Regions from separate parts of the Exiguobacterium sp. s46 genome, predicted to be linked through region 1. Evidence: riboswitches for the same ligand, from Rfam matches in the RefSeq annotation. Region 1 holds a riboswitch; each other region holds the start of a gene.
What was found. A riboswitch is a leader RNA that binds a small molecule or an ion and turns the genes downstream of it on or off. The one in region 1 is predicted to bind thiamine pyrophosphate.
Positions count from the first base shown of each region.

Region 2: it holds a riboswitch for thiamine pyrophosphate, as region 1 does, so the genes downstream of both, tenA (thiaminase II) here and thiD (bifunctional hydroxymethylpyrimidine kinase/phosphomethylpyrimidine kinase) in region 1, are expected to answer to the same signal.
Region 3: it holds a riboswitch for thiamine pyrophosphate, as region 1 does, so the genes downstream of both, thiT (energy-coupled thiamine transporter ThiT) here and thiD (bifunctional hydroxymethylpyrimidine kinase/phosphomethylpyrimidine kinase) in region 1, are expected to answer to the same signal.

Region 1 is NZ_JACSMY010000004.1:101,434-105,580, forward strand. It holds gene KNQ08_RS15045 (murein hydrolase activator EnvC family protein) at 1-353, shown strand, start outside; gene KNQ08_RS15050 (murein hydrolase activator EnvC family protein) at 556-1,833, shown strand; TPP riboswitch at 1,897-2,007, shown strand; gene thiD (bifunctional hydroxymethylpyrimidine kinase/phosphomethylpyrimidine kinase) at 2,123-2,926, shown strand; gene thiM (hydroxyethylthiazole kinase) at 2,907-3,674, shown strand; gene thiE (thiamine phosphate synthase) at 3,664-4,147, shown strand, end outside.
Region 2 is NZ_JACSMY010000001.1:278,561-282,707, forward strand. It holds gene abc-f (ribosomal protection-like ABC-F family protein) at 1-704, opposite strand, end outside; gene KNQ08_RS01435 (DUF1002 domain-containing protein) at 981-1,862, opposite strand; TPP riboswitch at 2,056-2,162, shown strand; gene tenA (thiaminase II) at 2,237-2,932, shown strand; gene KNQ08_RS01445 (hypothetical protein) at 2,984-3,280, shown strand; gene KNQ08_RS01450 (glycoside hydrolase family 3 protein) at 3,311-4,147, opposite strand, start outside.
Region 3 is NZ_JACSMY010000001.1:1,346,817-1,350,963, forward strand. It holds gene KNQ08_RS07170 (amino acid permease) at 1-354, shown strand, start outside; gene KNQ08_RS07175 (thiamine diphosphokinase) at 409-1,011, opposite strand; gene thiT (energy-coupled thiamine transporter ThiT) at 1,013-1,573, opposite strand; TPP riboswitch at 1,635-1,744, opposite strand; gene rpe (ribulose-phosphate 3-epimerase) at 1,767-2,423, opposite strand; gene rsgA (ribosome small subunit-dependent GTPase A) at 2,426-3,331, opposite strand; gene pknB (Stk1 family PASTA domain-containing Ser/Thr kinase) at 3,357-4,147, opposite strand, start outside.

The DNA of each region.
Region 1 (4,147 bases):
GAGAAAATGGTTATACGTTCCATAACGGGATTGACTTCGGTGGTCCAGTTGGCACGCCAATCGTGGCAGCTGCAACTGGTACAGTCATTACAGCATCAGGTGGCGGACCTTACGGGAATCACATCATGATTGCTCACCAATTGAACGGGAAGACATATACGACAGTCTATGCACATATGAGTTCATTGAACGCTAGTGCAGGTCAACGCGTCAGCCAAGGTCAACAAATCGGAACACGTGGTAGCACAGGAAACTCAACAGGTCCACACTTACACTTCGAAATCCACGTTGGTGGATACAGCTACAGTGCAACAGGTCCAGCTAACTCAGTTAATCCAATGTCGATGTTTTAATCGTAAAGAATCGTTGCATATGCAACGGTTCTTTTTTTTGTCATTTTCAAAAAACAAATCGTATATTACAAAAAACCGTTTTCATTTGAAATGTAAATGAAATTTTTTTGAAACGATTACGGTGCTATAATCTATTTCAGATATGAGAGAAACTTGAATACTATAATAAAATATGAAAAAACATAAGTGAGGAAAACGATATATGCTAAAAAAACTAATTTCTACCATTGTTTTAGGAGCATTACTTATAACAGGAACGCAACCAATCGCAGCAGCGACCATTAAAGAAAAAAAGGCTGAAAATGCTGCTGAACAACGTAAACTTGAAAAAGCGATCAAAAAACAAGAAGCTAAAATCTCAAAAGAGCAACGTCAAATCAATCAAATTGACGCAGCAATCAACGAAAAGATTTTCCAAGTCTCTGAAAAAAATAAACAAATCGAACAGTTGAACGTTCGAATCGATGAGTTAAAGGCAGACATCGTCCGTTATGAAGAAATGTTGCAAAAACAGGAAGAACTACTCGGTGATCGCTTACGTGTTTTCCAAGAAAACGATGGAAACTCGATTAAATGGGAAGAAGTCATTTTTGGATCGAAGGATTTAGGTGATTTATTCAGCCGTGTCATGGCGGGAAAAAAAATCGCTGAGCAAGACGATAAAATGATTTCGGATTACATCGCAACGCAACAAAAATTAGCAGAAGCAAAACAAGCGCTCGTTGAGAAAAAAGCGGAGCAAATGCAAGAAAAGAAAGTATTGATTGAACAAAAGAAAGCGTTAAAGCTTCAAATGAAAGAACGTAGTGCTACGCTGAAGAAATTACGAAAAGGAAAGACGAAGTTTACGACAGAACTATTAGACGCAAAAGAACTTCAAGCGACTCTCGAAGCGCAAGAACGTGCAATTGCGGCAGCGAAGGCAGCCGCTAAAGCAGCGGCTGAAAAAGCAGCAGCGGAGAAAGCGGCAGCCGAAAAAGCCGCTAAAGCGAATGCTCAAGCAGCAAAACAAGCAGGTAAGAGTTCAGAATCAACTGATTCTGTTGCCCCGCCCGTTGTTTCGAGTGGAGGGAAATTCGTTCGACCATCTTCTGGTGGAGTGTCGCAAGGATTCGGACCAGCAAGCGGCGCGAACGGTTATACGTTTCACAACGGTGTTGATTTCAGTGGTTCGGTCGGGTCTCCAATCGTCGCTGCAGCAGCTGGAACGGTCATTACAGCATCAGGTGGTGGACCTTACGGTAATCATGTCATGATTTCTCACTTCCTCGATGGACAAGTGTACACGACTGTCTACGCACATATGAGTTCATTATCGGTTCGTGCAGGACAAACGGTCTCTCAAGGTCAGCAAGTCGGGACACTTGGTAGTACAGGGAATTCAACAGGACCACACTTACATTTCGAACTACATGTCGGAGGATATCAATACAGTGCCTCTTCTCCTCTAAATGCAGTCAATCCATTAGCATATCTGTAATCAAAACGGGCTTCGGCTCGTTTTTTTTTCTTCTCTATGCTACAGTTAAGGCGAAACGAATACTTGAGCAACTAGGGGAGCTGGAGGAATCCGGCTGAGAGGAAAACCAATCTGTTTTCGACCCTATTACCTGAACTGGATAATACCAGCGTAGGAAAGTTGAGCCGAACGGATACCGGAATGCGTGTATAACGCTTTCGTATAGCGTCGACTGCTTTTTTACAGCGGTCGACGCTTTTTTTGTCGGTCACGACTCCCTTACATTGCTCGATGGGAAGGTGAAAAGAACATGAAACATGTACTGACGATTGCAGGATCCGACTCCGGTGGTGGAGCTGGGATTCAAGCAGATTTAAAAACCTTTTCGGCTTTAGGGGTTTATGGAATGAGCGTCCTGACAGCCGTCACGGCGCAAAATACGTTGGGTGTTCAAGCGGTGGAAGAGTTATCCCCAGAAATCGTAGATGCCCAGTTAACGTCGATTTTTTCAGACATTCGTGTCGATGCGATCAAAATCGGGATGGTCTCGAATGCGCAGACGATTCGTGTCATTGCTAGACATCTCGGCAAACAGACAGTTCCTATCATATTAGATCCCGTCATGGTCGCTAAAGGTGGTCATGCCCTATTGCGGACGGAAGCTGAACAAGCATTGATTTCAGAACTTCTGCCGCTTGCGACACTCGTTACACCGAATTTACCGGAAGCGGAGCGGTTAACAGGACGATCAGTGACCAATCTAGAGGAAATGCAACTGGCGATGCATCAATTGGCTACACAGACAGGGGCAGTATTACTAAAAGGTGGACATCTCTCAGGAGCTGCGACGGATTTGTTGTTTGATGGGGAAGTGGAACATCGTTTCACATCGGAACGGTTAGACAATCAACATACTCATGGAACTGGTTGTACCTTATCTGCAGCGATTGCAGCACGGATGGCGCTTGGAGAAGATTTACAAGATAGTGTACGACAGGCGAAAAACTATGTCACGGAGGCAATTCGTCATGGATTTGCTCTCGGACAAGGTATTGGACCGACACATCATTTTCACTCACTTTGGAGGGATACACATGTTTACGACCATTCTTGAACACAAACCACTCATTCACCATCTGACGAACACGGTTACGATCAACGACTGCGCAAACGTCACACTCGCTGTTGGAGCATCACCTGTCATGGCGGAAGATATTCGCGAAGTAGAAGAGATGGTTAGACTCGCACAAGCCCTCGTCTTAAACATTGGTACGATCGATGCAGACATGCAAGCAGCTCAACGACTTGCAGCCCGTGAAGCGGAACGTTTGAATGTCCCGATCGTTCTTGATCCAGTTGGAGCAGGGGCAACGACATTACGTACTGCCTTTTCTAAAGAACTCATTGATCTCGGGTGTACGGTCATTAAAGGAAATGCTTCTGAAATCAAGACGTTACTTGGGGAAGATGGGCGAACTAAGGGAGTCGATGCTGCGGGAGATGCAATGATGGATCGAGAAAGTATTCGTGCATTCGCTCGCAAACACAAATCTGTCCTCGTCGTGACAGGTCCGAACGACTATATCACGGATGGAACGCGCGAAATGGAATTACATGTAGGAACACCTCGTCTAGGAGATATCACGGGTACTGGCTGTATGACGGCCTCCTTGATTGCGAGCTTCCTCGGTGCAGGATATACAGCGTTTGAGGCGGCTGTTCACGGAACATTCGTCATGGGAAAAGCAGGAGAACAAGCAGCCTCCGCGCAAGGTCTTGGTGATTTTAAACGAGAGTTGTTCAATGCCATCAGCCTCATGACGGTACAAGATCTTGTGGAGGTGACAGAACGTGTCAATTGATTACTCCATCTATGCAGTGACGGATCGTCGGTACCATCCTGGAGTCGCGATCGAGACGGTCGTTGAGGAAGCCATTTTAGGTGGTGCAACGATCGTGCAACTACGGGAAAAAACAGCACAAGGAAAGGAATTCTTTGATCAGGCAGTTCGGTTGAAAGCACTCACGGATCGGGAAGACATTCCTTTGATCATCAATGATCGGATTGATATCGCGTTACTCGTCGGAGCTGGTTTGCATATCGGACAAGAAGACATTCCTTTAACCGCAGCACGTCGCCTTTTACCAGATGCCGTGATTGGTGTGTCGGTAGCAACCGTTGCACAAGCGATTGAAGCAGAACGAGACGGAGCATCTTATTTAGGCGTGGGGTCTCTATTTGCGACGTCATCCAAAGCGGACGCTGATTCCATGTCGCATACGATGCTTCAGGCGATTCGGGAAGCTGTACGATTACCCCTAATCGGTATTGGTG
Region 2 (4,147 bases), on a different contig from region 1:
AGTTCACCGTCCTCGAGTTCAACGATCGAGGTGACGACGGCGTCTAAGAAGACCCGGTCGTGAGAGACGAGCAGGATGGTTCCTGTGTAGTCCCGTAAGAACTGCTCTAGCCATTCCACGGCAGCTAAATCAAGATGGTTCGTCGGTTCGTCAAGAATGAGCAGATTTGGCTCCATGAGTAACATGCGACCGAGACAAATCTTCGTCTGTTCACCACCGCTCAACTGGTGGAAAGGACGAGTGAGTAACGGACGAAGGTGTAACCCGTTCACCATGCGCTCGATTTTCGAGTCGAGTAGATAGCCATCCTTTTGTTCGAACGCATTCGTCGCTTCCGCATATCGTGCGAGTAACGCATCCAGATTCTCTGGTGCTGTCGCCATCATTTGCTCCAACTGTTGCATCCGAGAACGGATCGCGAGGATGTCTTCAAACGCTGTCCAAAGGACGTCGAGTCCGGTCATCGTCTCACTATATACAGGAAGTTGTTCCAAATAGCCGATCGTCAAACCGCTCTTTTGATAGATGACACCACCGTCCGGTTGCTCAAGGCGAGCGAGCAAGCGGAGTAATGTCGTCTTGCCACTCCCGTTTCGTCCAATTAGACCGACACGGTCGTGTTCGTTTAAGAAGAGGGAAACATCCGTTAAGATCGTTTCGCCTCCGAATTGTTTGGTTAGGTGTTGAATGTCGCAAATCATCATAATCAATTGATCCTTTCGCGCGCATCAAAAAAAGGAGAGCGCAAATAGCACTCTCCATCACGTGTGAAAGATGCGCTTTGCTGTATTTTTCAATCATGAAGTTCTAAAAAAGGGCAGAGGGGTGCCTTAGAACGCCATTCCATGAAAAATCGCGCGCAACAGATACAATTGTTCCATCAACCAGTGTTTGCACGCGGCAAAGTCCATCTTTTCACACCACCTTTCGTTTCAGATATCTCTAGTTTACTATTTTTTTGTCAGTTACGGAAGTCTGAATTATTTGAACACGCCAGCGATTGAACTGAAGAAGTCACTGAGTCCATCGAATAATTTAGCGAAGAAACCTTTCGTTTCTTCTGATGTTGCGAACGCGTGGATGTCTTGCCCCGCATTTTTCAAACCACTCTCGATTTGTCCCCAGTTGATGTTCGCTTGCTCCATTTGATTGAATAGATTCGTCAACCGGTCCATTTGTGCGTCAGACAACTGGATATTGTTGTTTTGAATGACTTGGACGATCAGGTTTTCGATCTCGACTTTGGTTTCCGGTTTTTGATTGGCGATCTCAGCCTTGATCTCATTCATTAAGTCAGCGACTTTATCCGTGCCGACCGTTTTTCCGACGTCTGATGTGACCGATAATTCTTGCTGTGCTAAATCCTTGCGTTCGTCACTTAACTTAATTCCAGTCTCAGCGGAAGTTTGATCGTACGCTTTCATGATTCCTGTCAGTGCCGATGTCCCGGTCACCTTGTAGGGAGAAGTGATCGTGATATCGGCATCTTTGACACCCGCTGTGACGAGAGCGTTGAGATACATATCCTTTGTCACCCATGTGATGTTCTCCGTCGAGACGGAAAGTCCATCACCTTTTTCCGTCAGTTCGATCTTAGCCGACGAATACATGTTGCCACCTTTTTGCGACTGTGGAATGTTTTTCCCGAGATATTTTTCTTCGTCAGCAGAAGTGGCGATGATCGGTGTGATGCCTTCCGGTGCATTGAGACGGGAAAGCACCCATGCTTTATCCTTTGCGCCGAGCGACTCCCCGAGTGTGACGATCGTCTTATCGACGACTTGTTCGGCAGATGCGGCTGTCGGGAGTAATAGAGCAGAAGCGATAACGGCTGACGCCATGATTTTTGTTGGTGTATGCATAATGAAATCCTCCAATTGTAAGTAACAGAATGAATTATAGTATCAGGTACTAAAGTTAGTGTACGAGAACGAAAGAAGTTCGGAATCGGTCTGTAGATGGAGACGGCATCCGTCTTCTGACACTCCATAGTATAGCGAAAAGAGGACAACTTGACTTCCGTTTTCAGCATGCTATAGTGGATGGGAATCGAATAATGACCACTAGGGGAGTCGGTAGACCGACTGAGACGAACGAAGACGTTCGGACCCTTTGAACCTGATTAAGTTCGTACTTACGGAGGGAAGTGGCGTCAAGTCTTGTTCTTCTTGCGCCATGCCCGTGTGTTTCGGGGTGGTGTTTTTTCGTTTCATAACTAAACGAGGAGGATGAGATCATGACATTCACACAAGAAATCAAACAAGCGGCACAAGCGTACTGGGATAGTAGTTTTACGCACCCATTCGTACAAGGAATCGGGGAGGGGACGTTACCGCTCTCGAAATTTCGGCATTACGTCATGCAGGATGCCTATTACTTAAAACACTTTGCGAAGATTCAAGCGAAGGCAGCGTCAAAAGCAGACGACTTCGCGACGATCGCGACACTTGCCGAACATGCTACTTCGACTTACGAGGCAGAGTTGAGCTTACATCAATCATTTTTTGAGCCGCTCGGTATTACGGAAGCAAATCTTGAAGCATTTGAACCGGCACCGACAGCATATGCGTATGTCTCCCACATGCATCACGCGAGTGAAGGAACGCTCGGTGAGACGATTGCTGCTATCTTGCCATGTTACTGGTTGTATTATGAAGTCGGACAGCAATTACTGACGTGTACTCCGGAAGAAAAAATCTATCAGCAATGGATCGACACGTACAGCTCGGAATGGTTTGAAAAGGTCGTCTTTGAACAGATTGCACGGCTTGATGCACTGGCGGAACAAGCGAGCCCGACGGAACGCGAGCGGATGAAACGTCATTTCGTGACAAGTTGTTACTATGAGTTACTCTTCTGGCACATGGGGTGGACGGAAGAGACGTTCACGTCGGTCTACGAAAAGATTCCAGCACGCCCGGTATCTTCTTAAACCAGTAGATGGTAGAATTAGGAATACCATCTGGTGAAAGTAGGGATTGGAATGGAAATCGTAGTCATCGCACTCGTGATCCTCGCGGCATATGCTATGCAACGAATGCTTGGTAAAGTCAAAGTAAGATTTGTAGGACTTATCATCCCAACGTTGATTGTGTTATCCGGTATATCCGCATCGACTCGAAACTTCAAGGTAGCGTATAGCATGGGAAGCTATATTTCTGCTGTTCTTGTCATCGTCGTCTATGCACTGCTGACTTATTGGTTATACCGCGTCTACCATCGTGCGAAAGAAGAAACTGAATATCCGTATCAATCATTAAAAGACCGAGGCATCCTTTAAGGAGCTTCGGTCTTTTGGTGTATCACGTCATCATTTTTTCCAGTTTTTAAAGCCGTCACCGAATTCGAGATGCAGTTGATCGGTAAAGACACCGTTCTGAAAGACCGGCACATCAACCGGTAAAGTGCCTTGCGGTTTGAACGTTCCGAAGATCGCTCGGATACCTGCAGGCAGGTTCGGTCCCGCTGATTTTAGATTGCCTGCTTCGGAGTCTGGACCGTTTGGATCGCCTTTGAAGCCATAGACGAGGACGTGTGCCGGTGCGTCCGGTTGAACGGCGACATCGTATGGGTTACGGAGACTGAGCAGGACGGATGGTGTATCCGTTTGTTTCGCATAGCGGAAGATCGAAGCCGGAATCGCTTGTTCTGGTGCAGTAGGTAGTAGTTTAGCACTCGTGTTGACGTTGGAACCGACGATGATGTAATCTGCTGCATCGAGTTGCGCCCGTAATGTCGGGTTTTGGTCGAGCGGTAGCGTAGTAGCCGAGTAATTCGCTGTCGTCACGTGCCAGTTCCGATTCTTCGGTAGGGAAGCGATCGTTTTTTTCATGCTGTCCGTTTGATCCGCCGCAGGAGCGATCACAAGAACATTTGCGTTCTTTTTCGGTTTGAATGGTAAGGTCCGCTGATCATTTTTCACGAGTGTGACCGCGGCTTCCATCATCGCACGTTCTTTTGCTTTATGCTCGGGACTACCGACGATTTGGTTCGATTGCGCGATTTTTTCAGCTAGGGATGTCGTGTCAGTCGTACCGTTCCAAATTCCGCGTTCTGCTTTCAGTGTCAGAATCCGCTCAACCGATTGATCGATCCGTTCCTCTGAGAGGCGACCATCTTTGACTGCTGCGATCACATCCTTGAAAAT
Region 3 (4,147 bases), on a different contig from region 1:
GAGGATACCGTCTTCATTTGGCTCTTGTCCTTAGCCGGACTTGGCGCTCAAGTCGGCTGGATTTCCATCTCTGCTTCTCAGCTCGCGTTTCGTCGTCAGTTCGTCCGAAACGGACACGATTTATCCGAACTGAAATTCAAGACACCACTCTATCCGGTGTTACCACTGATTTCGCTGACGTTAAACGTCGTCGTCCTCGTCAGTCTTGCGTTTCAAGCGGATCAACGAATCGCTCTATACATCGGTGTTCCTTTCTTCCTCGTCATGTGGGGAAGTTATCATCTCTTCGTCAAAGGAAAACATCTATCCGCCCAAAGCGACATCCGTGTCGCCCCTTCTCAACTCGAAGAATAATTTCATACAAAAAGAGGCCGTGGATTTGTCCACGGCCTCTTTCATATGATTGTTCTATTCCTTAAGCGTCCGCATCATCAATAGTTCTCCTTGGTGGAGCTCTACTTTCGCTTCTGACGCACGCCATTCATTACTAACGGTCAAGGAACCTCCGACGGGTACGGGATGTGCATCGAGTGGATATTTGACTCCGGATAAGCTTAAAGTCGATGGTACGAGTGGAATGAAAGAAAGATAATGATAGCTCCCTGCTTCGACTGCATACGTTCCCTCAGCCAAGTATCGCACCTCTTCTCGTTTCGTCACGAGTCTGGTCTCTGGATATCGCTTCAACAGGTACACATTTTGGACGGTCATGTCGAGCCGCCCACCTGTCGCCCCGATGATGATGGTATCCTCAAACCGTTTCATCTCTGATGCTGTACGAAGTGCCAGTTCGAGATCCGTCTCATCTTTCTCGGCCGGATGAACGATTGCCCCTTCTGGTACATAACCAAGCGAATCAAAATCACCAATCGTCAGGTCGCATGTCAGCCCAAACGATTCAATCGTCTGAACACCACCATCGACACCGACGATAAAATCACCCGGCTGACAAAACGTCCGTAAATCCGGCACTTCTTCTTGTGGACCGGCACAGACGAGAATCGCCCGCATCTCAGACGCCTCGTGCCGAATAACGTAGTAAGCGTGGTGCAGTCGTGAATAAAATTCCTGCTACGATTCCACATAAAATGTACGAAGGAACCATATACGTTGCATTATAGACGAAAGAGTACTCCACGACTGGACCTTTTGCATACTTGGCAAAAAATACGATTCCGCTGATGACATGACAGATATAACGGAGCCCTGCTCCTAATAACGTCGCAAGGAGAACGAACGCCATCAAGCTTTTCTTTTGTCCATTGCGCGCGGCTAGTCTGACTTGACGCGCGAACAGACCACTTAATCCGACGACACCATACGCAATCGTATAGTCAAGCATCGGTTGAACGATCGTCAAGACTTGTGGGGCAAACATCAATTGAATCGTACCAACAAGTGCTCCCGTGACGACACCTCCGACGACACCGTGGCGAAATGCCATGACGAAGATCGGTAACATCGCTAAGCTGATCGAGCCACCTTGTGGCATTTTGAATGGAATCAGTAAATCAAAGACGACTCCGAGACTGGCGAAGATGGCAATTTCCATCATCATTTGTAACCGTTTCATGCTATTTTTCCTCCTTCATTGTACGAGAGGACGCAAAAAGGCAGTACGACGAACGCCGTACTGCCTGCGTGCGCCACATCCCTACGTCCGTTTGAACGGAACAGGTTCGAAGGGTTAAAGTCTAAAAGACTCCTCTCAGCCGCTTTTCAAGCGACACCCCTTGCGGTCATCATATTTCGTTTTCTCGTTCTTATTATACGGCAGCCCCTTGACGAATGCTAGTAATCGCTTCCGCATAATCTGGTGCATTGTAGATTGCCGATCCAGCGACGAGAACGTTCGCACCGTTATCGATGCAAAGCTTTGCCGTTTCCGGATTAACGCCACCGTCAATCTCGATTTCAAATGTCAGCCCACGATCTGCTTTCATTTGCGCGAGTGCTGCGAGTTTCGGCATGACACGCTCGATGAAGGCTTGTCCACCAAAGCCCGGATTGACCGTCATCAATAATACCATATCGACATCCTCAAGGACGTGTTCAATCGTTGATAATGGCGTATGGGGATTCAAGACGACCCCTGCCTTTGCACCCGCTGCTTTGATTTGTTGCAAGACACGATGGACATGATTCGTCGCTTCGACGTGGAACGTCACGATGTCTGCCCCTGCCTTGACGAAATCTTCAACGAAACGTTCTGGCTGGTCGATCATCAAATGGACATCGAGAATCATATCCGTCTTTTGACGTAAACTGCTAAGCACAGGTAATCCAAACGAGATGTTCGGTACGAACTGACCGTCCATGACATCGAAATGGATATAGTCCGCGCCTGCTGCTTCGACTGCTTTGACATCACGCTCGAGATTCGCAAAATCTGCTGATAAGATAGATGGTGCAATTTTAATCATCTTCAATACCTCCGGGCTCGATTCTTGATTTCGTCTATAAACATACCATAGTTCTCATAACGAGAGGACATGATTTCTTGAGCTTCGACTGCTTCCTTGACGGCACAACCGGGTTCATTCAAATGCAAGCAACCTCGGTATTTACAATCGTCTTGTACAGCCACGAATTCAGGGAAACTCCACCGTACATCCTCGATTTCCATATCATACGGAAAATCGAGGTTCGAGAAACCTGGCGTATCGGCAATCAATCCTTCGGCAAGCGGCATCAATGTGACGTGGCGCGTCGTATGACGTCCGCGTCCGAGTGATTTCGAGATCGCACTTGTTTCTAAATCAAGAGAGGGTTCCAGTGCATTGAGCAATGAACTTTTCCCGACACCGGATTGTCCGGCGAGAACGCTCGTTTTTCCAGCAAGTAACGGACGGACTTGCTCAATACCTGCCAACGTCTCACTTGATGTCTCGATGACCGTATACCCAATCTTCCGGTAAGCGGCAATCGCCTCTCGGACAGCCGGTCCTTTAACATCGTCCAGCAAATCCATCTTCGTCAATAGGATGACGGGTTGAATTTCCTTCGCTTCGATCAAAACGAGAAATCGGTCGAGCAAGTGCGCTGAAAAATCAGGTTCTGCCGCCGAGACGACGAGCAATGCCTGGTCGATATTCGCGACTGGAGGGCGTACTAAAAAGTTGTCCCGCTCCTTCACTTCGAGAATATATCCTGTCTCACTTTCGATATGAAGAACGACCTCGTCTCCGACGACTGGACTGATGCCGCGTTTTCGGAAATTCCCTCTTGCCCGTGAACGTACCTCTCCTTCTGGTGTCATGACATCATAAAAGCCACCCTGCAGACGTATGATCGTTCCTTCTCGATTCTCTTCGATGCGTTGTTCCGTCATCCTATGCACTCCTTTTTCATCACATTCATTGTGCGTCTTTTGCTTGATTGTACGTGATGGTTTTTGAACGATACACCGTATCGTCTTTATAGATCGTAATTTTTCCTTCTTCTCCTGGATCAATCGTCACCGGCACGTCGAATGTCTCATCTTGATCAATCGATTCCTCGATGACGGTCCGCTTCCCTTTCGCGTCTTCCGTCTCAATCCGGATGACTTGTTTCGGTGGTTCCTCGTCCTCGTTCTCGCTGACCGCATCATAGACGACCTTTTCAGGGAACGTTGCCGTCACCGTTTTTTCTTCCTCACCTTTTGAGATGAACACCGTCACGGAGTCGTTCGGTTCGACTTGTGCTCCTGCTTGCGGGAATTGACGAATGACTTGATCGAGCTTGACGTCACTTGAAAATTCTTGTTCAAACGTGCCGTCGAGACCCATTTCATCGAGATACGCTTTTGCTTCATCACTCGATAAGTTCGTCAAATCTTTCAATTCAAAGGACGAAGTTCCTTCTGAGACAGTGATTGTAATCGTCTGTTCTTTTGCAATCACTTCCGTCCCAGCAGAGATCGATTGCCGGATCACATTACCTCGCTCGATTTCATCCGACTTTTCACGTTCGACCTCGACTTTAGCGAATCCAGCCTCTTTTAATGTGGCGATCGCCTCTTTTTCAGCGTCATCTGTCACATCCGGTACTTCGACCGGCGCACTACCTGTAGAGACGACCAAGTTGACTGTCGAGCCTTTCTTGACTTGTGCGTTTTCACGCGGTGTCTGACTGATGACATCGCCTTCCTCGACTGTATCGCTAT